4 regions of the Streptomyces sp. URMC 124 genome follow, and region 3 is predicted to be linked to each of the others. Evidence: riboswitches for the same ligand, from Rfam matches in the RefSeq annotation. Region 3 holds a riboswitch; each other region holds the start of a gene.
What was found. A riboswitch is a leader RNA that binds a small molecule or an ion and turns the genes downstream of it on or off. The one in region 3 is predicted to bind cyclic di-AMP.
Positions count from the first base shown of each region.

Region 1: another riboswitch for cyclic di-AMP. It lies ahead of ACSNOG_RS20290 (M23 family metallopeptidase); the one in region 3 lies ahead of ACSNOG_RS10985 (M23 family metallopeptidase).
Region 2: another riboswitch for cyclic di-AMP. It lies ahead of ACSNOG_RS14685 (transglycosylase family protein); the one in region 3 lies ahead of ACSNOG_RS10985 (M23 family metallopeptidase).
Region 4: another riboswitch for cyclic di-AMP. It lies ahead of ACSNOG_RS09540 (C40 family peptidase); the one in region 3 lies ahead of ACSNOG_RS10985 (M23 family metallopeptidase).

Region 1 is NZ_JBPQTS010000096.1:15,487-22,288, forward strand. It holds gene ACSNOG_RS20270 (NUDIX hydrolase) at 1-52, shown strand, start outside; gene ACSNOG_RS20275 (hypothetical protein) at 99-398, shown strand; gene ACSNOG_RS20280 (aldo/keto reductase) at 512-1,456, opposite strand; gene ACSNOG_RS20285 (MFS transporter) at 1,469-3,013, opposite strand; gene ACSNOG_RS20290 (M23 family metallopeptidase) at 3,137-4,363, opposite strand; cyclic di-AMP (ydaO/yuaA leader) riboswitch at 4,373-4,504, opposite strand; gene ACSNOG_RS20295 (PP2C family protein-serine/threonine phosphatase) at 4,577-5,947, opposite strand; gene ACSNOG_RS20300 (DEAD/DEAH box helicase) at 6,103-6,802, opposite strand, start outside.
Region 2 is NZ_JBPQTS010000058.1:300-7,101, reverse strand. It holds gene ACSNOG_RS14705 (Ppx/GppA phosphatase family protein) at 1-537, opposite strand, end outside; gene ACSNOG_RS14700 (DUF501 domain-containing protein) at 534-1,064, opposite strand; gene ACSNOG_RS14695 (FtsB family cell division protein) at 1,209-1,673, opposite strand; gene eno (phosphopyruvate hydratase) at 1,821-3,101, opposite strand; gene ACSNOG_RS14685 (transglycosylase family protein) at 3,389-4,135, opposite strand; cyclic di-AMP (ydaO/yuaA leader) riboswitch at 4,139-4,319, opposite strand; gene ACSNOG_RS14680 (transglycosylase family protein) at 4,580-5,704, opposite strand; partial or broken gene ACSNOG_RS14675 (cytochrome P450 family protein) at 5,818-6,802, opposite strand, start outside.
Region 3 is NZ_JBPQTS010000038.1:26,605-33,406, reverse strand. It holds gene ACSNOG_RS11000 (bifunctional acetate--CoA ligase family protein/GNAT family N-acetyltransferase) at 1-2,454, opposite strand, end outside; gene ACSNOG_RS10995 (HPr family phosphocarrier protein) at 2,561-2,842, shown strand; gene ACSNOG_RS10990 (GntR family transcriptional regulator) at 3,092-3,757, opposite strand; gene ACSNOG_RS10985 (M23 family metallopeptidase) at 4,051-4,860, opposite strand; cyclic di-AMP (ydaO/yuaA leader) riboswitch at 4,874-5,029, opposite strand; gene ACSNOG_RS10980 (M16 family metallopeptidase) at 5,244-6,611, opposite strand; gene ACSNOG_RS10975 (M16 family metallopeptidase) at 6,647-6,802, opposite strand, start outside.
Region 4 is NZ_JBPQTS010000032.1:13,915-20,716, reverse strand. It holds gene ACSNOG_RS09550 (helix-turn-helix domain-containing protein) at 1-467, opposite strand, end outside; gene ACSNOG_RS09545 (ATP-binding protein) at 751-1,188, shown strand; gene ACSNOG_RS09540 (C40 family peptidase) at 1,333-1,803, opposite strand; cyclic di-AMP (ydaO/yuaA leader) riboswitch at 1,808-1,991, opposite strand; gene ACSNOG_RS09535 (urease subunit gamma) at 2,722-3,024, shown strand; gene ACSNOG_RS09530 (urease subunit beta) at 3,041-3,352, shown strand; gene ACSNOG_RS09525 (urease subunit alpha) at 3,345-5,066, shown strand; gene ACSNOG_RS09520 (urease accessory protein UreF) at 5,075-5,806, shown strand; gene ureG (urease accessory protein UreG) at 6,573-6,802, shown strand, end outside.

The DNA of each region.
Region 1 (6,802 bases), on a different contig from region 3:
GCCCGGTCCGTCCGCTGAGCGCGCCCCGCTCCCCTCCCCCACCACCCCGTGAAGTTAGCTTTGGGCGAGGTCGTTGTCCTTTGATGCGGAGGTGCGGGATGGCTCGGGTTCCTACGGCTGTGGTTGCTGCGGGCGGGCTCGTCGGTGGGTACGGCGTGGCCCGGTGGACGAAGAAGCGGCCGCTGGGCGGAGCCGCGCTCGCCGTGGCCGGCGGGGTGGCCGCCCGGCAGTGGGCCGGGAAGGTCGGGGCGCCCAAGGCCGCTGCGCTGACCGGGCTGTACGTGGCCGCGTTCGCCGGGTCGCATCCGCTCGCCAAGAAGGTCGGTTCCTGGCCCGCCGTCTTCGGGGTCGCCGGAGCCGTCGCCCTGGCCTCCTGGGTCGCCGAGAGCCGGGCCTGAGTCAGGAGCGATCCGGCGAGAGTCGGAGTCAGGGCGGCATCAGGCGGTTCCTTGCGCCCGATGCCGCCCTCAGCGTTATTCCGACGCCTCAGCCTTATTCCAACGCCTCCGCGTTACTCCGACGCCTCCGTCAGGCCCTTCAGCTCCGCTTCCGTCAGCTTCAGGTCCGCCACCGCCAGCAGCGGCGCGAGCTGCTCCACCGTACGGGCGCTGGCCAACGGCGTCGCCACGGTCGGCCGGGCCGCCAGCCAGGCCAGCGCCACCGTCGCGACCTCGGCGCCGTGGGCCGCGGCGACCTCGTCCAGGGCGGTCAGCACGCGCTGCCCGCGCTCGGAGGCGAGGTACTCGCCCGCCTTGCCCGCGCGGGCGCTGTCCACCGTCTTGCCGGGTCGGTACTTGCCGGTGAGGAAGCCGGACGCCAGGGCGTAGTACGGGACCGCGGCCAGGCCGTGCTTCGCCGCCACGGCCGCCAGCTCGCCCTCGTAGGTGTCGCGGGAGACCAGGTTGTAGTGCGGCTGGATCGCCACGTACTTCGCCAGACCCGACGCCTCCGAGAACTCCAGGGCCTCCGCCAGGCGCTCCGGCGTGATGTTGGAGGCCGCGATCTCGCGGACCTTGCCCTCCTTCACCAGCGCGTCGAGCGCGGTGATGAACTCCTCCACCGGCACCGACGGGTCGTCGTAGTGCGTGTAGTAGAGGTCGATGTAATCGGTGCGGAGGCGGCGCAGGGACTCCTCCACGGCCGCCTTGATCACCGACGCGCGCAGTCCCCGCGGTTCCGGCACGCCCGCCCCGACCTTGGTGGCGAGGACGATGTCGGCACGGTTGCCGCGCGAGGCGAACCACTTGCCGATGACGGTCTCCGACTCGCCGCCCTCGTTGCCCGGCACCCAGGCCGAATAGACGTCGGCGGTGTCGATGAAATTGCCGCCCGCCGCCGCGTACGCGTCGAGGACGGCGAAGGATTCCGCTTCGTCCGCGGTCCAGCCGAAGACATTGCCGCCGAGGGCCAGCGGGTGGACGGAGAGGTTGCCGATCTTCTTGTGAATGTCAGCCATGTCAGCCATGCATCACTTCAACGTCCTTGCCGGAGTGGACATTCCGCTCTCGCCCCCGCGCTCGCTCCCGCTCTCGCCCCCGCGCCCGCTCTCGCCTTCTTCCTTCGCCGACAGCGGCGCCGCGATCCGTTCCAGCGAGCGGCCCTCCGCCCGTACCGCCAGGAATGCCGCCACCAGCCCTGCCCCGCCCATCAGCGTCGCCCCGATACAGAAGGCCAGCACCGTGTCGCCGACATCGCCGCTGCTCGTCAGGTCGGCGAAGAGCAGCGGGCCGCTGATGCCGCCGGCAGCCGTCCCCAGGGCGTAGAAGAAAGCGATGGCCATGGCCCGGGTCTCCATCGGGAAGACCTCCGAGACGGTGAGATAGGCGCTGCTGGCGCCCGCCGACGCGAAGAAGAGGACGACCGCCCAGCAGGCGGTGAGCGTGTCGGCCGTCAGGCGGCCCGCCCCGAAGAGCCAGGCCGTGCCGAAGAGGAGCAGGCCCGACAGCAGGTACGTCGAGGAGATCATCAACCGCCGGCCCAGCGTGTCGAAGAGCTTTCCCAGCAGCAGCGGGCCCAGGAAATTGCCCGCCGCGATGACGGCGAAGAAGTAACCCGTACGGGAGGTGGCGACCTGGAAATGGCTCTCCAGGATGGTGCCGAAGCCGAAGGTGATCGCGTTGTAGAGGAAGGCCTGCCCGATGAAGAGCGCCAGACCGAGGATCGCCCGGCGCCGGTAGCGGGAGAAGACCGTGCGGGCGATTTCACGGAAGGTCACCAGCCCGCGCCGGTGAAGGGTGATCTCCCCCTCCGCGGGCGGCAGCGGGCTCCCCTTCTCCTGCGCCACTTTCTCTTCGATCGACGCGACCAGCGCGTCGGCCTCCTCCCCCCGCCCGTGGAGGAACAGCCAGCGCGGACTTTCCGGCACCTTGCGCCGTACGAGGAGGATGACCAGGCCCAGCACCACCCCGAGGCCGAACGTCAGCCGCCACCCCACGTCCATCGGGAACATGTCCGTGTCGAGCATCAGGATGGACAGCAGCGACCCGCCGATCGCCCCCAGCCAGAAACTCCCGTTGATGATCAGGTCGATCCGGCCCCGGAAAGCAGCGGGGATCAGCTCGTCGACGGCCGAATTGATCGCCGCGTACTCCCCGCCGATACCGAAGCCGGTCAGGAAGCGGAAGAGGAAGAACCACCAGGAGGAAAAGGACAGTGCGGTGAGCGCGGTCGCGGCCAGATAGACCGCCAGCGTGACGATGAACAGCTTCTTGCGCCCGAAGCGGTCGGTGAGCCGCCCGAAGAACAGCGCACCGGAACACGCGCCCGCCACATACAGCGCCGCCGCCATGCCCGTGACCTCAGCAGCCCTGATCGGCAGCCCGCTGCCCTCCTCGGAGAGGCGGCCGGCGATGTTGCCGACCACCGTCACCTCCAGGCCGTCCAGGATCCAGACCGTCCCGAGCCCGATCACGACGGTCCAGTGCCAGCGGGACCAGGGCAGCCGGTCGAGTCGCGCCGGCACGGACGTGGTGACCGTCGACTGCTTCTCGCTCGTGCCCCTCGCCGTCGTCACATGCCGCCGGATGCCCCGTCCCGTACGGACTATGCGCCGGCTGCCCCCGAGGCGCCCCGCTCACTGACTATCCGGCGCCCGCTGCCCGGCACCCGTCGCCTGTCGCCCGCTGCCCGGCACCCGCTAGGGCTGCAGGCCCCTGCTCCGCAGCCACCCCAGCGGGTCGATCGGCGCGCCCCCGCCCGGCCGCACCTCCAGGTGCAGGTGCGGGCCGGTGACGTTGCCCGTCGCGCCGACGCGCCCGATGACCTGACCCGGCGCGACCTTCCCCGACGTCACGACCATCGACGACAGGTGGCAGAACCACAGCTGCGTACCGTCGTCGAGCCTCAGGACGATGCGGTAGCCGTACGCCCCCGCCCAGCCGGCCTGAACGACCGTGCCGCCGCCCACCGCCTTCACCGGCGTGCCGGTCGGGGCTGCGAAGTCCTCCCCCGTGTGGTTCGCGGACCACATGTTCCCCGCCTGGCCGAAGCCGGCCGTCAGCGTGTACGAGGCGAGGGGGAGCTTGAAGGAGCCAACGCCCACGCGGGCACCCGTGCCGGAGCCGGCAGCCCGCTGCTTCTTCGACGTCTGCTGCCGGGGTGCCTGCTGCTTCGACGTCTGTCGCTCTGACGTCTGCGGCTTCGGCGCCTGCCGCTTCTGCGTATGCGTCTGCGTCTCCGGCGCCTCCGCCCGCTCCGGCTCCGGCGACCGCTCCTGCGACCGCTCCTGCGCCTTCTCCGCCTCAGCCGCCCGGACCGCCGCCTCCGCAGCCTTCCGCTCCGCGGCCTTCTTCTGCGTCTCCGCGGCCTGCTTCACCTGGGCCGCCTGTGCTTCGGCCTCGGCCATGCCCTGCTGGTGGTCGGCCTGCTCCAGGATTCTCGCCCGGAGCGTCTCGCCCGCCGTCGCCGCGCTCTCGGCCATCTCCAGGGCGGCCGATGCGCCGCCCTCACCGGCGAATTCGACGGCGGAGTCGGCCGAACCCGCCGCGCTCCCCGCGAAGAACGAGCCGACGCCCGGCAGCTGGGCCAGGTCGGGCATGGATATGGACGCCGCCGGGCGCTCCTGGGCGTGCGCCATGCCGCCCGCGCCGACCGCCGCGATGACGCCCGCGCCCAGCACGGCGCCGCTGCGGGCCATCGTGCCGCCGCGCGGCTTCACGACGCGGTGGCGGCCGCGGCCCGTGCCGAAGGCGTTGTAGACGGACGGCCGGTGGCCGGCGGGCGCGTGCGACGGCTCGGAGCCGTACGCGGCCCCCGGCTCGTGTCGCAGCTCCTGCTCCGGACCGGGTGCGGGCTCCGGCTCGTACGGCGGGAAGTACGCGGGGACCAGCGGCGGGTCGTACGCGGCAGGCTCGTTGGATGCCACGGAGGCACTCCTTTCCTTCCTTCTCGCCTACCGGGTTAGCTGACGGGTTCGGAGCAGGAAGGTCTCCTACGGGCTGCGCTGCCCGATTCACCCCAGGGTGGTGGTTCCCCGGTTCCCGGCACGTGCCGGCCTATCAGGTGGTGCTGTGCCCGCGGGATTCGGCGATGGCGCACGGTGCACCGCCTCTTACGGCGTTGCGACAACCGCGCTCCGTTATCGAACGTTAATAGACATGGCGGGTGGATTCCAAGCCGAACGCCCGAATCCGCCGATGCTCTCGGGCACGTCTTCACGAGACGTACGCCCACGGAACCTGTCGATACTTTCTACGAAATGCTGTTCGATCCGCTCGCCGCGCCGGATCGCCAACAGCGCCATGTCGTCGGAGGCCTGACCCCCCGAATGGCGCGCGACGTCCGCGACCAGCGCGTCCAGCAGCGCTTCGGGGTTCTTGAACTGGCGGCCCGTCAGCCCGGCCCGGGGGTCGTAGAACGTACCGCCGGCGTCCCTCGCCTCGGTCACCCCGTCCGTCATCAGCAGCAGCGTCGACCCCGCGGGGAACTCCCGCTCCTCCGACCGGTCCGGCCACACCCCCAGCTCGCCCAGGCCGAGCGGCAGCGCGGGGACGGACGGGTCGGCCACGCCGATGCGCCCGTCCGCGTGCAGCAGGAGCGGCGAGGGGTGGCCGCGGTTCAGCAACCGGAAGACGGGTTCCCCCGGCGGCAGCTCCGCCAGCACGGCCGTGGTGAAGCCCTCCGCCCGGTCCAGGGAGTCGGCGCGCAGGCTCGCCCGCCGCGCGCCCTCCCGCTGGAGCGCGTGTTCCAGCCGCCCCGCGAGCCCCTCCAGCGTGGGCTCCTGCTCGGCCGCCTCCCGGAAGGCGCCGATCACCACGGCGACCGCCTCGACCGCGCCCAGGCCCTTGCCGCGGACGTCGCCGACGATGACGCGTACGCCGTAGGGGGTGTCCTGGACCGCGTACAGATCGCCGCCGATCCGGGCGTCGGCCTGGGCGGCCACGTAGCGCGCGGCCACGCGGAGGCCGCCGATCCGGGACGGGGGCGCGGGCAGGACGGCGCGCTGGGCCGCCTCCGCGATGCCGCGGGCGGAAGCGAGCTGCTGATCGCTGCGCCGGGCGATGCGGTTGATGCCGAGCGCGACCAGGGAGACGGCTCCGATGGCCGCGATCTCGGCCAGCGCCTGACCGGTGTCGGACGGCCGGTGGTAGATCACGAGGCCGACCGCGACCGCCACTGCGGCCAGAGCTGCCGTGGTCGTCGCGCGGAGGGTGTGCAGGGGCGCCGCAACGAGCGGCGCGGCGGAGAGGAAAGGGGCGCACGTGTAGTTCGCGGGCGCCCCGAGGCCGAAGAGCACGCCGCCGACGATCAGAACGGCCGGCAGCCTACGGACGGCCCGGCGGGCCGTACGGCGGAAGGTGCTGCGCCCGGCATCTCCGCACCTGGCAGGGCCCCGCCCAGGGGTGCCCCGCCCAGCGGTGCCGCGTGCAGCAGGGCTACGGCCCGTGGCGCCACGCCCCGTGCTGCCGCGCACAGCCCGGCGGGCGGAACGGCTCTCTCGCTTGCCCACCGCACTCTCTCCTGACCGGCAGTCCCGCACGTCAACGACCTCCCACCCTTCCGGGCAGGAGGTCGTGATGCGAACGGTGCTGGGCCAACCGGGGACGGGCCCTTAGGAGAGGGGCCCCCGAGTACGGGCCAGGAGGTACAGGTCAGGAGTACGCGCTAGGAAGCGCGACGCTCCCGCGCGCCCCCGGCACCCCGCCCGGAGCCGCCCCTGCCGGAACCGCGGCCGGAAGCCGCACCGGACGCGCCACCGGCCCGGCCGGCGCCCCGGCCCGAACCACCGGCACCGCCGGACCTGTAGGACCCCGCGGAGCCCGAGGACGACGAAGAAGAGGACGACGAGGAGGAAGCCGTAGACGCCCCCGAAGCCGCCTCCGGACGCACCCGGCCCCGCCCGCCGCGACCGCCGCGCGAACCACGCGTGCCCCGGGAGCCACGCGACCCCGCGGCCGCCGCAGCCCCACCGGCGGACCCGGTGCCCGAGCCGCCCCCGCCCGACCGCTTGCGCGGCGTCGACTGGGCCGGCGCCGGCGGTGCGATGACGACCGGCACGCCGCTGGGCTCCTGGGCACCGGTGATGCGGGCGAGCTCCTCGTCCTGCGGGCTGACCGTCACGACGTTCGGGGAGATCTTGGCCGTGACCATCATGCGGCTCATCTCGCGCCGCTGCTCGGGCAGCACGAGCGTGACGACCGTGCCGGACTCGCCGGCGCGGGCCGTACGGCCGCCGCGGTGCAGGTAGTCCTTGTGGTCCATGGGCGGGTCGACGTTCACGACGAGGTCGAGGCCGTCGATGTGGATGCCGCGCGCGGCCACGTTGGTGGCGATCAGCGCGGTGACCTCCTCGGTGCGGAAGAGG
Region 2 (6,802 bases), on a different contig from region 3:
CACGGCGCCCTCCGCGACGAGGTGGCGCTCCGTCATGCGCACGCAGCCGACGTCGACGCTGCGCGCCGCCCGGACGTGGTCGTCGCCGACGACGAATTCCGTGGAGCCGCCGCCGATGTCCACGACGAGGAACGGCCGGGCCAGATCGTCGCGGCCGGAGAGCTCCTTGGTGGCACCGGTGAAGGAGAACTCGGCCTCCTGGTCACCGCTGATCACCTCGGGCTCCACGCCCAGGATGTCCACCACGCCGCGCACGAAGTCCTCGCGGTTCTCGGCGTCCCGCGAGGCGGAGGTGGCGACGAACCGCACGCGCTCGGCCTTCAGCTCGCGGATGACCTCCGCGAACTCCCGGCAGGCCGCGAAGGTCCGCTCCAGGGCCTCCTCCGCCAGCCGGCCCGTGCGGTCCACGCCCTGGCCCAGGCGGACGATCGTCATCCGGCGGTCGAGCTCGGTGAACGCCCCGGTCGCCGGGTCGAGATCGGCGACGAGGAGCCGGATGGAGTTGGTGCCGCAGTCCACGGCGGCGACGCGGGTCACTTCTCGTCACCCCCGCAGGGCGTGACGCACGGGCCCTTGGCCCACCACTCCGGCAGCAGCGCCAGCGCCTCGTCACCGAACGGGTTCACCCCCGGGCCGGCCACGAGCGAGTGACCCACGAGCACGTGCAGGCACTTGACGCGGTCGGGCATGCCGCCCGCGCTCGGGAAGCCCTCCAGGACCTCGATCGCGTCGCGGCGCCGGAGGTAGTCCTCGTGCGCGGCGCGGTAGGCGGCGGCCAGCTCCGGGTCGGTCGCCAGGCGGTCCTGCATCTCCTTCATCAGGCCCGAGCCCTCCAGCGTGCCGATCGCGGAGGCGGCGCGCGGGCAGGTCAGGTAGTACGTCGTCGGGAACGGCGTGCCGTCCGGCAGCCGCGGCGCGGTCTCGACCACGTCGGGCTGACCGCAGGGGCAGCGGTGCGCGATGGCGCGCAGCCCGCGCGGCGGACGGCCCAGCTGCTGCTTGAACGCCTCGATGTCGTCGGCGGTGGGCTCGGTGGACTCGGTCTGGGGCGGAGGGGTGTCCATGTGCTCGCTCGTGTCGTCTTCGCTCGGTGGTCTCGGCAGGTGAAGTCAGGTCAAGGCCGGTGTCGGCGGGTCGGCAGGCCGGCGGGTCGGCAGGCCCTCGGGTCTGCGGGTCGTCAAGAAGAGGAACGGGGCGGGCGGACGCGGTCAGCGCGGGGAGTCCGCGGCGTCCACGCCGTCCCACAGGTTGCTGTACCAGGGGCGGTCGGCGGCGCCCTGGTCGCGCGGGCGCCGGGCGGTGCCGCTGCCGTCGACCACGCTGAAGCCCGTCTCTCCGGGGCGCAGGTAGTGCAGGTGCTCGCGCGCCTGCTGCTCGACGTACGCCGGGTCCTCCAGCCGCGCCTTCTCGTCCTCCAGCCGCTTCACCTGCTCGCGCGCGCGCTCGGACTGGCGGCGCTGGTCGGCGATGTCGGAGCGCTGGGTGACCCACTGGCGCATGGGGTAGGCGAGGGCGACGACCAGCGAGCACACGACGAGCGCCAGCAGCGCCGCGCGGCCGGTGAGCCGGCTGCGGCGCGGGCCGCGCGCGCGGTAGACGCGGGCCGTGGGGCCCTGGACGAGCACCGAGCCGAGTGCCCTGAGCCTGGTCGCGGTGGAGCGTTCCGCCGCCACGTCGCCTCCCCGAGGTCCTGGTCGCCCGCAGCCTCGCTACGAACGTACGTCCCCGGCCACGGTACGGGACCGTGGCCGGGGACGTGGTGAGGCTGCTCCCCTGAGGCCGTGTCAGGCCTGCGGGGCGTCAGCCCCCCGCTGCGCGTGTCAGCCCTTGAAGCGCGGGAAGGCGCTGCGGCCGGCGTAGACCGCGGCGTCGTCCAGGATCTCCTCGATGCGCAGGAGCTGGTTGTACTTGGCGACGCGCTCGGAGCGGGCCGGGGCGCCGGTCTTGATCTGGCCGCAGTTGGTGGCGACGGCCAGGTCGGCGATGGTGACGTCCTCGGTCTCGCCGGAGCGGTGCGACATCATGCACTTGAAGCCGTTGCGCTGGGCCAGCTCGACGGCGTCCAGGGTCTCGGTCAGCGAGCCGATCTGGTTGACCTTGACGAGCAGGGCGTTGGCGGCGCCCTCCTCGATGCCGCGGCCGAGGCGCTCGGGGTTGGTGACGAACAGGTCGTCACCGACGAGCTGGACCTTGTCGCCGAGCTTGTCGGTGATGGTCTTCCAGCCGTCCCAGTCGTCCTCGAACAGCGGGTCCTCGATGGAGACCAGCGGGTACGCCGCGACGAGCTCGGCGTAGTAGTCGGTCATCTCGGCGGCCGTGCGGTCCTGGCCCTCGAACTTGTAGACGCCGTCCTTGTAGAACTCGGAGGCGGCGACGTCGAGCGCGAGCGCGATGTCCTGGCCGGGGGTGTAGCCGGCCTGCTTGATGGCCTCGAGGATGAGGTCCAGGGCCTCGCGGTTGGAGCCGAGGTTCGGGGCGAAGCCGCCCTCGTCGCCCAGGCCGGTGGACAGGCCCTTGGCCTTCAGGACCGACTTGAGGGTGTGGTAGACCTCGGTGCCCCAGCGCAGGGCCTCGGAGAAGGACTCCGCGCCGATCGGCGCGATCATGAACTCCTGGATGTCCACGTTGGAGTCGGCGTGCGAGCCGCCGTTCAGGATGTTCATCATCGGAACGGGCAGCAGGTGCGCGTTCGGGCCGCCCAGGTAGCGGAAGAGCGGCAGGTCGGACGCCTCGGAGGCGGCGTGCGCGACGGCGAGGGAGACGCCCAGGATGGCGTTGGCGCCGAGCGAGCCCTTGTTGTCGGTGGCGTCCAGGTCGAACATGGCCTGGTCGATCAGGCGCTGCTCGGTGGCGTCGTAGCCGACGAGCTCCGGGCCGATCTGCTCGATGACGGCCAGGACGGCCTTCTCGACGCCCTTGCCCATGTAACGGTTCTTGTCACCGTCGCGGAGCTCGATGGCCTCGAAGGCACCGGTGGAGGCGCCGGACGGCACGGCGGCACGGCCCGTGGAGCCGTCGTCGAGGCCGACCTCGACCTCGACCGTGGGGTTGCCTCGCGAGTCGAGGATCTCGCGAGCTACGACGACGTCGATGGACGGCACGAGGGTCTCCTTCGTGTGTGTCTGTGGTTCTGCAGCACGAGCCTAACGGGCCCCGGAGGCTCGCCTCGCCGTTGGACCGCGTTCCCGGGCCGGAAAAGCCTAAAAAACAGCACAAAAGCCCAGAACACCGTATGAACGGCGGATTTTTTCGCTGAACGGGGAAGCAGGCCGGGTCCGGAAACGGCTGAGCCCCGCTCCGGTGCACGCTCGGGGCAGCGCATCGGAGCGGGGCGGTCCCGCCGGGAGCGGAGAGGGGCGGTCCACCGCGGTGGACCGCCCCTGCCGGATCAGCTGAGGTGCAGCTTCTGGCCGACGTAGATCACGTCCGCGTCCTGGACGATGTCCTTGTTGCGGTCGTACAGCTTCTGCCAGCCGCCCTTGACGTTCTTGGCGTCGGCGATCTTGGAGAGGGTGTCGCCCTCCTTGACCTCGTACTCGCCGTCGCCGACCTTGTAGGACTGCGGGGCGGAGTGCTGCTTCGGCGCGGCCGGCTTGGCGGCCGGGGCCTCGTCGCGCTCGACGGTCTGCGGGGCGGTGCGCTTCGGCGCGGCCTTCTTGGGCGCGGCCTGGCGCTCGCTGCGGTCCGCGTGGGACTTGCCCGAGACGGTGCCGCCGGCGCGGGAGGACTTGGTGGAGGAGCCGCCCGAGGTGTCGACGTCGGCCTTGGCGCCACCGGAGCTCAGACCCGGCACCGCGCAGCCCCAGGCGCCCGGGCCCTGCATGGCGAGCAGCCGCTCGGCCACGGCGATCTGCTGGCCCTTGGTGGCGTGGTCGGCGCGGTCGGCGTACTTCTGGCCGCCGGCGGCGTTCCAGGAGGACTGCGAGAACTGCAGACCGCCGTAGTAGCCGTTACCGGTGTTGATGGCCCAGTTGCCACCGGACTCGCACTGGGCGACCTTGTCCCACGTGGAAACCGAGGCGGCGTTGGCGGAGGTGGCGACCATCAGCGGGGCGGCGACAGCTGCACCGGTGACACCGGCGAGCGTGAAGATGCGGACGGCCTTGGACGGACGACGGTGCTTGCCCTTGGACATAAGTCGTTTCCTCACCGACGCCTACGAGGTGAGCTGTCGGGTTCGGGCTGTGAGTTCGCCCGGCTTCGTGTGCGAGCACACTCGGCTTCACCCCTAGCCGGTCCCGGACCCACGGCCTTGGCCGAGGAGCCGTTACCGGCGCCTACCTTGGTTCCCCCGCTCCTGCCTACGGCGCTTGCGCGACGACTCCCCCGATCGCCGGCAGGATTCGGCGTGGCGACCGTGGTGCCCGCGGTGGCGAGCGGACACGACGGTAAACACAGTCGCGGCAAGGGTTCAAACCCCTCTTTCCAGCCACAGTTGCCCCTGGTTACCCAGGGGAACATCACGTTTCCGCAGGTGAGAGACGGTTTGCCAAGTCCGGGAAGTCCGCATTCCGCCACCGGGCAAAGAGACCCATGTCTCACTTTCGACTGGAACGGACATTCGCCGCGAACTGCCGGTCTATTTACCGACCTCGAGCCTCTGACCAGGACGGATCAGGTCGGGATCGGTTCCGACCGCTTTCTCATTGCGCTGATACAGAGACTGCCAACCTCCCTTGACCGCATGCTCCTCGGCGATGGCTGACAGGTTGTCACCGGGACGCACGGTGTAGTCGGTGGGCGTGGGGCTGCCGGTGCGTGCGTCGCCGCCGCCCCGGGACGTACGGCCCTCGTCCTCCGAACGGGACGGGTCCGCCCGGTGCTTGCCCGTGCCCGCGCCGGCGTCGTCGGGCGTCCGGCCCTCGGGCGAAGCGGAATCGCCGGGCGAGGGCGAGGCCGTGCCGCCGGGAATCTGCGTCGGGTCGTCGGTCGGGGACGTGGACGGCTTGCGGTGCCGGCCTTCCTGCGGCTCGCCGGACTTCCCGTCGCCCGGCTTGCCCGGGGCGCCCGGTGACGGCGCGTCGGACGAGGGGCTGCCGGACGGGCTGCCGGACGGCTGACCGGAGGACTGCCCCGGCGACGGCTGCCCGGTCGAGGGCTGCCCCGAAGGCTGCTTGGAGGGGTCGGCCGAGGGGCTTGTGGAGGAGCCGGGCGAGGGCTTCCCGGACGGCGAGGGAGACGTGGACGCGTCGGAAGGCTTGCCGTGCTCGGAGGGCTCGGACGGCTCGGACGGCGTGGAGTGCGAAGTGGTGCGCTCCGGGGCGCGTGAAGGCGTCGAGTCGCTCGCGGGGGCGTGTGTGCCGCCCGGGTTGACCTCCGCCGGGGCGCCGCCCGAGGTGAGCCCCGCCTTCGCCGCACAGCTCGACCAGGGGCCGGAGCCGCTGCTTTCGAGGATCTGCTCGGCGACGGTGATCTGCTGCGCACGGCTGGCGAGGTCGGGCCGGGGGGCGTACTCCCGGCCGCCGTGGCGCTCCCAGAGGTCCTGGGTCAGCTGCAGTCCCCCGTAGGTCCCGTTTCCGGAGTTGGCACTCCACAGGCCGTCGCTCGCGCACTGGGCGACACGGTCCCAGGTGCCTGCGTCGGCGGCCGACGCACCGGTGGCCGCCATCAGCGGCATGGCGATCCCGGAGGCGGTCACCCCCGCGGCGACCACGATGGCGGGTATCTGACGGGGGCGGCGATGTCGGCCGTTTCCGGGTCTCATGGGCGGTTGCCTCTCGTTCGGCGGCGAATGGTGGTTGAAGATAGCGACGGCCCACCCGAGTCACAAGCCGATGTAGCGGAGGTCACGCCGAGATCACGTCGGCTGACGCGCGTTCAGGCGGGCGGCCCTCCCTGGGTGGTTGTGTCCGGAATGCCCTCCGGTGCAGAGGCCACCGGACCCTCCGGCGTGAACGTCACCGGGAGCGTGCGCAGACCGCGCATGATGAGGCCGCCGCGCCACCGCAGCTCCTCCGGATCGGCCCCCAGCCGCAGGTCGGGAAGGCGCCGCAGCAGGGTCGCCAGGGCCGTCTGCCCCTCCAGGCGGGCGAGGGGCGCGCCCAGGCAGTAGTGGATGCCGTGGCCGTAGCCGAGGTGCTGGTTGTCGCGACGGGAGAGGTCCAGCGTGTCGGGTTCGGCGAAGCGCTCGGGGTCGCGGTCGGCGGCCGCGAGGACGACGAGGACGGGGTCGCCCTCGGCGATGCGCTGCCCGCCGATCGTGAGGTCCCGGGTGGCGAACCGCCAGGTCGCGAGCTCCACCGGGCCGTCGTAGCGCAGCAGTTCCTCGACACCGGTCGCGAGCAGGCCCTCGTCGCCCTCGGCGAGGGCGCGCTGGAGGCGCTCGCGCTGCCCCGGATTGCGCAGCAGGGCGTAGGTTCCGTTACCGATCAGGTTCACAGTTGTTTCAAAACCCGCAAAGAGCAGGATGAAGGCCATGGCCGCGGCCTCGTCCTCGGTGAGGTGCTCGCCGTGGTCACTCGCCCTGATCAGCCCGGAAATGAGGTCTTCACCGAGATCCTCCCGTTTCCGGTGGATCAGTTCCGTGAGATAGCCCCGCATCTTCTTCACGGAGCGCGCCACCCCGCCGCGGGGCCCGCCGCCGTGGCGGATCATCATCCCCGCCCAGTCCCGGAAGTCGTCCTGGTCCTCGCTCGGGACGCCGAGCATGTCGCAGATGGCGTAGATGGGGAGCGGGAACGCGAACTCGTGGATGAGGTCGGCCTCCCCCCTGTCCGCGAACCCGTCGATGAGCCGGTCCGTCAGCTCCTGGACGCGGGGCGCGAACTCGGCGACCCGGCGCGGGGTGAACGCCTTCGAGACG
Region 3 (6,802 bases):
CCCCGCCGCCGGGTCGATCGCGGCCCGTACGACGGTGTCGACCCCGCGCGGCGCCATGGACTGGACGACGAGCCGGGTCTCCTCGGGCTTGCCGAGGAGCTCGGTCAACTCGGCGTATGCCCGGCGCAGTTCCGCTTCGCCGCCCAGGTCGAGCCGGACGCCCCCGAGGTCGGCGCGGTGGCGCAGGTGCGGGGCGGTGGGCTTGAGAGCGACGGGGAAGCCGAGCCGCTGCGCGGCGCGCACCGCGCGGTCGGGGTCGGGCGCCGGGAGCGCGGGCAGCACGGCGATCCCGTACCGGGCGAGGAGCCGCTGGGTGTCGGGGGCGGAGAGGGTGACCGCCCGCGGCCCCTCGGGCGGCGGCGCCAGCCCGGCCCCGTGCGCCTCCAGCAGCACGCCGATGTCGGCCGCGGCCCCGGCCTCGTCGATGTCGTCGTACTCGGGCACGCGCCCCGGCTCGGCCGCGTGCCGCCGCCAGCGGGCGTACCGCGCGGCTTCGGCGAGCGCCCGGACGGCCCGCTCGGCGGCGGGGTAGGCGGGTATCCGTACGGCCGGCGCGGCGCCCTCCGCCGCCCCGGCGCCTTCGTCCGCCGGCTCGGCGAGGGCCTCGGCGAGCCCCGGGATCTCCAGGTGCACGACGGTCACCGGCTTGGCCGCGGGCGAGGCCGCGACGGCCTCGCGCAGTGCCCGCGCGAGGTCGGCCGCGGAGGCGTCCCCGACCCACGGGATGGCGGTGACGACGACGGCGTCGCACTCCTCGTCGGCCAGGACCCCGGCCAGCGCCCTGCGGAAGTCGGCGGGCCGGGCGCCGGTGGTGAGGTCGTACGGGGGCTGCGGGCGCAGGCCGTCCGTGAGGCAGGCGTCGTAGGTGAGCAGGGCGAGGGACTCGGAGTTGCCGAGGATGGCGACGCGCGGCCCGGCGGGCAGCGGCTGGGAGGCGAGGAGCAGCCCGGTGTCGGCGAGCTCGGTGACCGTGTCGACGCGGATGACGCCGGCCTGCCGGAGCAGGTCGGAGACGGTGGCGTCGGGGATCCGGGTGGTGGGCACGGCGTGCCCGGTGGGCGCGGCTCCGCCGTGGCGGGCGCCCTTGACGACGACGACCGGCTTGCGGGCGGCGGTGCGCCGGGCGAGGCGGGTGAACTTGCGGGGGTTGCCGATGGACTCCAGGTACATGAGCACGAGGTCGGTGTCGGGGTCGTCGTGCCAGTACTGCAGGAAGTCGTTGCCGGAGACGTCCGCGCGGTTGCCGGCGGAGACGAAGGTGGAGATACCGACGAGACCGGCGGCGCGCCGGTGGAGCCCGGAGAGCAGGGCGATGCCGATGGCCCCGGACTGACTGAAGAGGCCTATGCGCCCGGCGGCGGGCAGCTCGGGCGACAGGGAGGCGTTGAGGCGGACGCCGTCGGCGGTGTTGATGAGGCCGAAGGCGTTGGGCCCGATGATGCGCATCCCGTAGGAGCGGGCCTGGCGCACCAGCTCGCGCTGGCGCTCGCGCCCGTCGGCGCCGCTCTCGCCGTATCCGGCGGAGAGGACGACGAGGCCCTGGACGCCGTGCTCGCCGCATTCGGCGACGACGGAGGGCACCTGTGCGGCGGGCACGGCCACGACGGCGAGGTCGACGGGCCCGTCGATGCCGAGGACGGAGCGGTGGGCGGGCACGCCCTCGGGGTCGAGCCGGGTGAGGTCCTCGGGGAAGGCGTGGTTGACGGCGTGGACCTGCCCGGTGAAGCCGCCGGCCAGCAGGTCGCGCAGGACGGCCCGCCCCATGCCGCCGGGCGCGCGGCCGGTGCCGACGACGGCCACGGAGCCGGGGGCGAGGAGCCGCTGGACCGAGCGGGCCTCGGCGCGCTGCTCGCGGGCCCGCTGGACGGCGAGGGAGCGGTCGGTGGGCTCCAGGTCCAGTTCGAGGCGGACGACGCCGTCCTCGAAGCTGCGCTTCTGGGTGTAGCCCGCGTCCGTGAACACCTTGATCATCTTGGTGTTGGCGGGCAGCACCTCGGCGGCGAAGCGCCGGATCGCCCGCTCGCGGGCCACGGCCGCGATGTGCTCCAGGAGGGCGGAGGCGACCCCGCGGCCCTGGTGGGCGTCCTGCACGAGGAAGGCGACCTCGGCCTCGTCCGCGGGCTCGGAGGCGGGCATGCCGCGGCCGTCGATGCGGTCGTAGCGCACGGTGGCGATGAACTCGCCGCCGACGGTGGCGGCGAGGCCGACCCTGTCGACGTAGTCGTGATGGGTGAAGCGGTGCACGTCCCGGTCGGAGAGGCGGGGGTAGGGGGCGAAGAAGCGGTAGTACTTCGACTCGTCGGAGACCTGCTCGTAGAAGCTCACCAGGCGCTGGGCGTCGTCGGGGGTGATGGGGCGCAGGTGCGCGGTGCCGCCGTCGCGCAGCACGACGTCGGCTTCCCAGTGGGTGGGGTACGCGTACTCGGGCCCGGACCGCTCCGGCGTCGTCTGCATGGGGCCAGCGTAAGGCCGGGTACGGACATCCGGAGCGCTGCCCGGAGCACTCCGGGCACCGTGAGACACTGGTCTAGACAACCCCTACGACTTGAAGGGCAACACCATGGCTGAGCGCCGCGTCAACGTCGGCTGGGCCGAGGGCCTGCACGCCCGTCCCGCGTCGATCTTCGTCCGTGCGGCGACCGCCGCCGGCGTCCCCGTGACGATCGCCAAGGCCGACGGCAACCCCGTCAACGCCGGTTCCATGCTGGCCGTGCTGGGCCTGGGCGCCCAGGGTGGCGAGGAGATCGTCCTGTCCAGCGACGCCGAGGGCGCCGAGGCCGCTCTGGAGCGCCTGGCGAAGCTGGTCGCCGAGGGTCTCGAGGAGCTCCCGGAGACCGTCTGACTCGACGGAATCGCGCGCGGCGGGGCCGCGGCGGCCGATTGAGGGCCGCCGTGGCCCCGCTGTCGTTTCCCTCGCCGTTTCCCCCCGCCGCTTCCCCCGCCGTTTCCTCATTCGCACCCGGTGCGCTCCCATTCGCACCCCCGCGTGCGCCCGCGTGGAAATCCATGGCATTCCAGCGGTAACAGCCGGGCATTCCTTTGACGGAAGTCCGGCGGGAGATCATTTCCTGCGGTAACGCCGCACGTTAAATCAGGAGCCGGAGATCACCGTGCGCGCCCCCGGTCGCGCATTCCGCGCGCGGGGCGCCGGCACGGAGCGGCGCAGCCGGAATTCCCCGGGCGAGCGGTCCGCGCGGGCCGCCGCGAGGGCCCGGGCCCGCTCGGCGTCGCCGCGGGCGACGGCGTCCACGAGGGCGCCGAGGGCCTCCCAGGTGTCGACGGGGCGCACGGGCGGCTCCGCCGCGTACACCCACGCGATCTTCAGCCGGAGCTGGGTGAGCAGGGCCGCGAGGCTCGGGCTGCCGGACGCCTGGGCGAGGGTCTCGTCGAACCAGTCCCCGAGCGGCCGCAGCTCGCCCGTACGCCCGCCGCGGGCGCGCTCCTGGCCGAGCCGGACCAGACCGCGCAGCACCTTCAGATGCGCCTCCGTACGGCGCTGTGCGGCGCGCGCGGCACCCAGCGGCTCCAGCAGGGCGCGGACCTCCAGCAGATCGGCGGCCTCCTGCTCGGTGGGCTCCGCGACACAGGCGCCCGCGTGCCGCCGGGTGGTCACGAACCCCTCCGAGGCGAGGGTGCGCAACGCCTCGCGCACGGGCACGCGCGAAACGCCGTAGCGCCGCGCGAGGACTTCTTCGGTGAGCCTGCTGCCGGGTGGAAACGTGCCGGAAACAATGTCGTCACGGATCGCCGTGCACACGGCGTGCGCGGAAATGCGACGGCCGCTCTGATGCGCCGCGCCATCGCCGTGGTGCGCTGTGCCATCACCGTTCACGTACGGCCCCGCATGGGTGAACCTCCGCATAACCCCCGCGAAACGCGGCCGATTGACGCCTGTTCAGCGACTCTATTGCAGCCGCCCGCGATTTCCGACGGCGCACGTGAAGTCATCGATATGTTTTGGCCAACACGAGGGTACGACAAAGGCCCCGGCCGGTGGGCCGGGGCCTTCGTGAGGCTGAGGTGCCGCGCGCGGGGGCGCCGGCGGGTGCGTCAGAGGCTGACGCCGTGCTCGCTGAGGTAGGCGACCGGGTCGATGTCGGTGCCGTACGTGGCGCCGGTGCGGGCCTCGAAGTGCAGGTGCGGGCCGGTGACGTTGCCCGTGGCGCCGGAGAGGCCGATCTGCTGGCCGGCGGTGACCGACTGGCCGACGGAGACGTCGATGGACGACAGGTGGCCGTACTGCGTGTAGGTGCCGTCGTTGTGCTTGATGACGACGTTGTTGCCGTAGGCGCCGCCCCAGCCGGCCTCGACGATGGTGCCCGCGCCCACGGACTGCACCGAGGTGCCGGTCGCGGCGTGCATGTCGATGCCGGTGTGGCTGCCGGAGGACCACAGGCCGCTGGAGGCCTTGTAGGACGTGGAGACGTACGAGCCGGCGATCGGCGAGACGAAGGTGTTGAGACGCTTGCGCTCCTGCTCGCGGGCGACGCGCTCCTGCTCCTTGCGCTCGGCCTCGGCCTTGCGCTTGGCCTCGTCCGCGGCCTTCTTGACGTCGGCGGCCTGCTGCTTGGCGGCGGACTCGGCCTCGTGGACGGCGGTGTTCTCGGCTGCGGCGCTGGTCTGGACCTGGGCCTGCTCGCCGATGCGGCCCGCCGTGTCCTCGCCGATGACGACGGCCTGGGTCAGGCCGGTGTCCTCGGTGGGGCGGTGGGTCTCGTCGGGGGAGGCGGCCATCGCCGGGGCGGCGAGGCCCGCCACGACACCGGTGGCGGCGAGGGTGGCTATGCCCGCCGCGTTCGCGCTGACGCGAACGGCGCGGCTCGGCTTGCGGTGCTTCCCGGTGGCACGAGTGAACGCCATTGGTGAGGCTGGTCCTTTCCTTCCCTCTCGCCTACCGGGTTAGCTGACGGGTTCGGAGCAGGAAGGTCTCCTACGGATCCCTCCGGAAAGGGGCCCGATTCACCCCAGGGACACTTGGGTCCCCGGCTCCCCTGGCTCGCGCCGTACGGGGACTCGGCGATGTCTGCCCGGGCCGCGGATGCGACGCACATCTGACGGACAGACGCTTTGACGCTAGACGCCGCCACTTTCGATCGGCAAACAGAAGCCCCATTTTGTGGCCCACGCCACAACGCAGACATGCAACCACTCCGCTAAATCGGACATTTGGCAGGCACACGCGCCTCAGGGGCGCGCGTGCCTGCCGGTTGACGGGCCGCCCGGTGCGGGCGGCCCGCCGGGGGTCAGCCCGTGATCACCGTCACGTCGCCGATGCCGAGGGCCCGGACGGGCTCCTCGATCTGCGCGGCGTCGCCGACGAGCACCGTCACCAGACGGTCGACCGGGAAGGCGCTCACCGCGGCCGCGGTGGCCTCCACCGTGCCCGTGGCGGCGAGGCGCTCGTACAGCTGGGCCTGGAAGTCGTCCGGCAGGTGCTGCTCGACCTGGTCGGCCAGGGTGCCCGCGACGGCCGCCGCCGTCTCGAACTTCAGCGGGGCGACGCCCACCAGGTTCTGCACGGCGGAGTCGCGCTCCTCGTCCGTCAGGCCCTCGGCGGCGAGGGTGCGCAGGACGGTCCACAGGTCCGCGAGCGCCGGGCCGGTGGAGGCGGTGTCCACCGAGCCGCTGATGGCGAGCATGGCGGCGCCGGTGCCCTCCGGAGTGGACAGCAGCACCTGGCCGAAGGCCCGGACGCCGTAGGTGTAGCCCTTCTCCTCGCGCAGGACGCGGTCCAGGCGGGAGGTGAGGGTGCCGCCGAGGCAGTACGTGCCGACGCTCTGCGCGGGCCAGACCCGGTCGTGCCGGTCGGCACCGATGCGGCCGATGAGGAGCTGCGTCTGGACCGCGCCGGGGCGGTCCACGATGACGACGCGGCCGGTGTCGTCCGCGGTGACCGGCTTGAGGGGGTACGGCTCGGCCGGGGAGCCCGTCCAGGCGCCGAGGGAGTCGGCGAGGGCCGCTTCGAGGTCGACCCCGGTGAAGTCGCCGACGACCACGGCGGTCGTGGTGGCGGGGCGGACGTGGGCCTCGTAGAAGGCCCGCACGGAGGCGGCGTCGATGCGGGCGACGGTCTCCTCGGTGCCCTGGCGGGGGCGCGACATCCGCGAGCCGGCCGGGAAGAGCTCCTTGGAGAGCGCCATGGCGGCCCGGCGGGCGGGGTTGGCCAGCTCGTGCGGGATCTCGTCCAGGCGGTTGCCCACCAGGCGCTCGACCTCGTGGTCGGGGAAGGCGGGGGCGCGCAGCGCGTCGGCCACGAGGCCGAGGGCCTTGCCCAGCCGGGAGGCGGGGACCTCCAGGGACAGGCGCACGCCGGGGTGGTCCGCGTGGGCGTCGAGCGTGGCGCCGCAGCGCTCCAGCTCGGCGGTGAACTCCTCGGCGGTGTGCTTGTCGGTGCCCTCGGACAGGGCGCGCGCCATGATGGTGGCGACGCCGTCGAGGCCCTCCGGCTCCGCGGCGAGGGGGGCCACCACGTTGATGTCGACGGCGACGACCTGCTGGCCCGGGCGGTGGCAGCGCAGCACCGTCAGGCCGTTGGGGAGCGTGCCGCGCTCGGGGGCGGGGAAGGCCCAGGGGGCCGCGGGGCCGGCCTGGGGCTGCGGGTGGAACTGCATGGAGGGCTGGGTGGTGTCAGCGGCCACGGCGTCGCTCACTTGGCCGTCTCCTCTTCTTCTTCGGCGTTCTCGTCGGCGGCGGGGGCGACGGCCTCGGTGGGCTCGGTGGGCTCGTACACCAGCACGGCGCGGTTGTCGGGGCGCAGGCGGGCCTGGGCGACCTGCCGCACCTCCTCCGGCGTGATGTCCAG
Region 4 (6,802 bases), on a different contig from region 3:
TCCTCGACCTGCTCCGGCGCCGGATCGCCGAGGGCCGCGCGGGTCACGGCGCGGGCGTAGGCGGGCGTCTGCAGCAGGCCGGGGACCACGGTGGTCTCCAGGGTGCTTAACCGCGAGGCCTCCGACTCCAGGCTGATGAAGTCGAGATAGGCCGGTGGCAGCCGGTCGCGGTAGGCGTACCACCAGCCGCGCCGGGCCCCCGCGCCCTCGCCCGGTTCGGTGGACCCCGCGCCGCACAGCGCCCCCAGCAGTGCGCGCAGTTCGGTGTCGGTGACCCCGTAGGCGTCCAGCAGGCGGGCCACGTCCGCCGGTTTCACGCCACTGCTGCCCGTCTCGATCCGGCTGACCTTCGACTGGTGCCAGCCCACCGCGCGCGCGGCCTCCAGGCTCGTCAGCCCGGCCAGCTCGCGCTGGCGGCGCAGCTCCGCCCCCAGCTTGCGGCGGCGTACCGCCGGTCCGTACCGCATGGGCCCTCCCCTGGGTCTGCTGTCACTGTCATACGTCAGTGTCAATAGCCCAGTGTGCCGCGTGAATCCGGTCGCTCGTCGTAGAGTTCACTGCTTCGGGCGACAGATATATGCATATCTTGGGGGATCGCTCCCATCACAGGCGTTATCAGTGGCAGTCTGTCGCGCAGAGCCGTCCGAGGCCGCTCACGACCCCCATGACTCACGGCGCCCTTCCCGTCCTTCCGCGGCGGTGCACCGCAAGTCCGGTCTCGGCGGGACCTCGGCTGAAAGGGCCACCGCCATGGCAGACCACCAAGAAGCCACCGTCACGCTGCCGAGCGCCCCCGCCTCGGTCTCCACGGCGCGCCGCTACGTCGCGGAGGTGCTGGCGGACTGGGGCCTCCCGGGCGGGACCGACACCTCCGAGACCGTGCGCCTGATCGTCTCCGAGCTCGCGACCAACGCCGTGCAGCACACCCGGGGACAGTCGCCCACCTTCACCGTGGACGTCCGTCTCGACCGCGACCAGCAGCTGCGCATCGGCGTCACCGACAGCCACCCGCGCTTCCCCCGGCGGCTGCCCGCCGCGGTCCAGCAGGACAACGGCCGCGGCATGGTGATCATCCGCTGTCTGACCGCCGAGCACGGGGGGCGGCTGTTCTGCACGCCGACCTCCGACGGCGGCAAGACGGTGTGGATCTCCCTCCCCTGGACCGCGCCGGTCAGCGCGGAGCGCTGAACTCCCCTCCGGCCGGCCAGGCCCCCCGCACGGGGTGCGGGGGGCCTCGGGCCGCTCCGGGCCCTCGTGCGGGGAGGTGCGGGGGGTGCGAGGAGTCGCGTCACCGTGCCGTCCGGGATCGCCGGCCGGGCCGGTGACGCCGGGTCAGCCGACCCTGCCGTACAGGACGCTGTTGGTCCAGATCCGCTCCAGGCGGACGACCGCGCCGGTCTTGGGGGCGTGCCAGATGCGGCCGCCCCCGGCGTATATCCCCACGTGGTAGATCCCGCGCCCCGAGACGAAGAAGACGAGGTCGCCGCTTTCGCGTGCGGAGCGGGGGATGTGACGGGTGCTGTTGTACTGCTGGGCGGCGGTGCGGGGCAGGGACTTCCCGGCCCGCTTGAAGGAGTAGAGCGTCAGGCCCGAGCAGTCGAACCGGTGGGGTCCGGTCGCCCCCCACTGATAGGGGGAACCCTGCTTCGAGGCCGCGATCCGCAGTGCCTGGGTGGAGACGGTGGTCGCCTCCGCCTCTGCCGCGCCGCCCGGGGCCAGCACGGTGGCCCCGACGGCGGCGAGAGTGAGGGCCGATGCGGCACCGGCCCTGGACAGCTTTGACGGACGTTTGTGCGCGCCCATGCGCTAACCCTTCGTCAGCCGCCTGTGAAGGATGACCTGTCGGGTTCGGGCAGGCGAAGGTTGCCCGGCCGCTGTCAACGGCTTCACCCCAAGGGCCGACCGCACTACTCTTGGTCGTCCCACCACTCTTGGGTCCTCCATCCCTGCCGTTGCACTCAAGTCGACCTGCATCCGGGCGGCGGCAGGGTTCGGCGTCCGCCCGGACCGCCCCGCCGGGGTGGCGGGGTCTTGTCGTCGCAGGGATCTTGGCGCAGCCGTCGTGCCGTTTCCGAGCGGATCCAGGGGTATGTGAGCCTGATCACTCCTGGGCAATTCCGCTGGACGCGGGGCGATTTGATGGGGTGCGCGCAAGCCGGCTGAGGCGCTGGCCTGCGGCGGTTCGTACCGGCCCGGGCGCAATCCGGCCGCCCGCGCCAAATCGATCACCGCGGCCCGTCTACGCCGTGATCCTCCATGGAGGGGACCGGGGTTTATTCGGGTGCGGACCCCCGGCCCTCCGGCGCACATGGCGCGGAGATCCCTTCGCCCCCGGCGCTCTGCGCCGGGGACCCGTCTCCTCCGCGTCGGCATGACCCGCTCGCACCTTCCGTTCACCCGTTTCGTGCGTGTGTGCGAGCCGGGGTGCCGCCGCACCGCCGCGACGACCATGGTCTGCGCCGCCCGTAGCCGGCGGTACGTGTCGTGCGGACGGACGGCCATGATCCGGCCCAGAAGATCCAGTAGATGCAGACGACAGGCGGCGCCCGGGCCCCTGGCCATGGCATCGCAAAGAGTCAGTTAACGCGTTGGAAAAGGTTGCGCCCTAATCTGCAATCACTGGCCTCCGGCCGAAGAACCCCAGGTCAACACCGTGTTGAACTCGGGTAGCGTCCCGGTGCGTCCATCCGGGACACCTGGGACGACAGTGAGGTGGGACGCATGCAACTCTCCCCGCGCGAGCAGGAACGACTGCTCCTGCACGTGGCCGCCGACGTGGCCGCCCAGCGCAAGGCCCGGGGCCTGCTCCTCAACCACCCCGAGGCGGTGGCCCTGATCACGGTCCACGTCCTCGAAGGCGCCCGGGACGGCCGCACCGTCGCCGAGCTCATGTCCTCCGGGCGCAAGGTGCTCACCCGCGACGAGGTCATGGAGGGCATCCCCGAGATGATCCCCGACGTCCAGGTCGAGGCCACCTTCCCCGACGGCACCAAGCTCGTCACCGTCCACGAACCGATCTGCTGACGGGGAGGACCCCGCGATGATCCCCGGAGAAATCCTGTACGCCGCCGAGCCCGTGGCCCTCAACCAGGGACTGCACCGCACCCGGCTCACCGTGCTCAACGCCGCCGACCGCCCGGTGCAGGTCGGCTCGCACTACCACTTCGCCGAGGCCAACCCGGGCCTGGAATTCGACCGCGCGGCGGCCCGCGGCAAGCGCCTCGACATCGCCGCCGGCACCGCCGTCCGCTTCGAGCCGGGCATCCCCCTCCGCGTCGACCTCGTCCCCATCGCCGGCAAGCGCATCGTCGAGGGACTGCGCGGCGAGTGCGGGGGACCGCTCGATGACTGAACTCAGCCGCGTCGCCTACGCCGGCCTCTACGGGCCGACCACCGGCGACCGCGTGCGCCTCGCCGACACCGGCCTGGTCGTCGAGATCGAGGAGGACCGCAGCGGCGGACCCGGCCACGCGGGCGACGAAGCCGTCTTCGGCGGCGGCAAGGTCATCCGCGAGTCGATGGGCCAGTCCCGCGCGACCCGGGCCGACGGAGCGCCCGACACCGTCATCACGGGCGCGCTCGTCCTCGACCACTGGGGCGTCGTCAAGGCCGACATCGGCATCCGCGACGGCCGCATCACCGGCGTCGGCAAGGCCGGCAACCCCGACACCATGGACGGTGTCCACCCCGACCTCGTCATCGGACCCGAGACCGAAGTCATCGCCGGCAACGGCAAGATCCTCACCGCCGGCGCCGTCGACGCCCACGTCCACTTCATCTGCCCGCAGGCCGCGGACGAGGCCCTCGCCTCCGGCGTCACCACCCTGCTCGGCGGCGGCACCGGACCGGCCGAGGGCAGCAAGGCCACCACCATCACCCCCGGCGCCTGGCACCTCGCCCGGATGTTCGAGGCGATGGAGGGCTACCCCGTCAACCTCGGCCTGCTGGGCAAGGGCAACACCGTCTCGTACGACTCGATGCGCGCCCAGCTGCGGGCCGGCGCCGTCGGCTTCAAGATCCACGAGGACTGGGGGGCGACCCCCGCCGTCATCGACGCCTGCCTGTCCGTGTGCGAGGAGAGCGGCGCCCAGCTCGCCATCCACACCGACACCCTCAACGAGGCCGGCTTCGTCGGCGACACCCTCGCCGCCATCGCCGGCCGCTCCATCCACGCCTACCACACCGAAGGCGCCGGCGGCGGGCACGCCCCCGACATCATCACCGTCGTCTCCGAGACCAACGTCCTGCCCAGCTCCACCAACCCCACCCGGCCGCACACCGTCAACACCGTCGACGAACACCTCGACATGCTGATGGTCTGTCACCACCTCAACCCGGCCGTCCCCGAAGACCTCGCCTTCGCCGAATCCCGCATCCGGCCCGGCACCATCGCCGCCGAAGACGTCCTGCACGACCTCGGAGCCATCTCGATCATCTCCTCCGACTCCCAGGCGATGGGCCGCATCGGGGAGATCGTGCTGCGCACCTGGCAGACCGCACACGTGATGAAGGCCCGCCGGGGCGCCCTGCCCGGCGACGGACCCGCCGACAACGTGCGCGCCCGCCGCTACGTCGCCAAATACACCATCAACCCGGCCGTCGCGCAGGGCCTCGACCACGAGATCGGCTCCGTGGAGCCGGGCAAGCTCGCCGACCTCGTCCTGTGGGACCCCGCCTTCTTCGGCGTACGGCCGCAACTCGTCATCAAGGGCGGCCAGATCGCCTACGCGCAAATGGGCGACGCGAACGCCTCCATCCCCACCCCGCAGCCGGTCCTGCCGCGCCCCATGTTCGGCGCCCACGGGCGTGCGCCCGCCGCCAACTCCCTGAACTTCGTCACCCAGTGGGCCATGGACGACGGACTCCCGGAACGGCTGGGGCTGGGCAAGCGGTTCGTCCCCATACGGTCCACGCGCGGCGTCACCAAGGCGGACATGCGCAACAACGACGCACGGCCGAGGGTGGAGGTCGACCCCGACACGTTCACCGTCACCGTCGACGGCGAAGTGATCGAACCCAGGCCGGCGGCGGAGCTGCCGATGGCCCAGCGCTACTTCCTCTTCTGAAGGGTCCGATGAGAACGACGACCGAGGCGCTCACGGTCCCCGCACCGCCGGGCGGGACGAGGACCGGCGGCCTCGCCGCCCTCCTCGTCCTCGCCGACGGCCGCTTCCCCGCGGGCGGGCACGCCCACTCCGGCGGGGCCGAGGCCGCCGTCGAAGCCGGGCGGATCACCGACGGCCGGACGCTGGAGGAGTTCTGCCGGGGCCGGCTGCACACCGCCGGGCTCACCGCGGCCGCCCTCGCCGCCGCGGCCGCCGCAGGCCTCGACCCGCTCGCCCTCGACGACGCCGCGGACGCCCGCACCCCCGTACCGGCCCTGCGCGCCACCGCGCGGCGCCTCGGTCGGCAGATGATGCGCGCCGCCCGGGCCGCCTGGCCTTCCGACGCGCTCGACGCCCTCGCCGCGGCCCGGCCGCGCGGCGCCCACCAGCCGGTCGTCCTGGGCCTCGCGGCCCGGTCCGCCGGACTCCGCCCGCTGGACGCCGCCTACGCCGCCGTCCACGAGTCGGTCAGCGGCCCGGCCACCGCGGCCGTACGCCTGCTGAGCCTCGACCCCTTCGACGCCACGTCCGTGCTGGCCCGGCTCGCCCCGGAGCTCGACGCCGTCGCCCTGCACGCCTGCGAGGCGGCGGCGCGAGCGGCCGTCGAGGGCGAGGACGCCCTCCCGGCCGCCGCGGCCCCCCTCCTCGACATCACGGCGGAACACCATGCGACCTGGCCCGTACGCCTCTTCGCCAGCTGATGACCGCCGCCCAGTGGCCCTCGACCGCCGATCCGGTGGTTCCGGCACCGCCGGTCACCACCGTCGTGCCGTCCCGCCGTCGCGGCGGAAGAATCACGCCTGCCGCGACGACGAGATCCCCCGCGCGGGGGGGGGCGGGCCGAGCGACGCCCGGACGGTCTGCCGGGCCTTCTCCGTCGCGGCGGAAGAATCGCGCCTGCCGCAACGGCGAGACCCCCCGCGCGGGGCCGGGCCGAGCGACGCCCCGGCGGTCTGCCGGGCCTTCTCCGTCGCGGCGGAAGAATCGCGCCTGCCGCAGCGACGAGATCCCCCCGCGCGGGGCCGGGCCGAGCGCGCCCCGACGGTCTGCCGGGCCTTCTCCGCCGCGGCGAGCATCCATCCCGCCGCAATGGCGAGACACCCCCGCGGCGAGGGTCCGGCGGAATGCGGGGTCGTGGGAGTCGGCACGTGCGATGTCCTGGCTGTCGGCCGGGTCTTGGCCGTGGTGGTGTCGCACTGCCGTGCCGGGCAAGTGGCCCCGATGCGGGGCCACGCCCCCGCGGCGAGCATCCGTCCCGCCGCCACGGCGAGACCCCCGCGGCGAGGCACCGGCGGAACGTCCGGTCGCCGGGGCCGACCGTGGCCGACACACTCCGCGGCCCACCGGGCCCCCACCGCGGCGGACACACCTTCCCACGGCAACGACGGCGGCACGCCCCACGGCCGGAAGTCCGGCGGTAGCCGCAGCCACCGGAGCCGTACCCAACACCGAACCCCCGGAGGGACCATGCACCTCGACCACCCCGAGACCTACCCCCACCGCCACAGCTACAGCGCCGCTTCCCCCGTCCGCCCCGACGGGACGCGCCGGGCCCTGAGGATCGGGCTCGGCGGGCCCGTCGGGTCGGGGAAGACGGCTACCGTCGCCGCGCTCTGCCGGGCGCTGCGCGCGGAGTTGTCCATCGCCGTCGTCACCAATGACATCTACACCCGCGAGGACGCCGAGTTCCTGCTGCG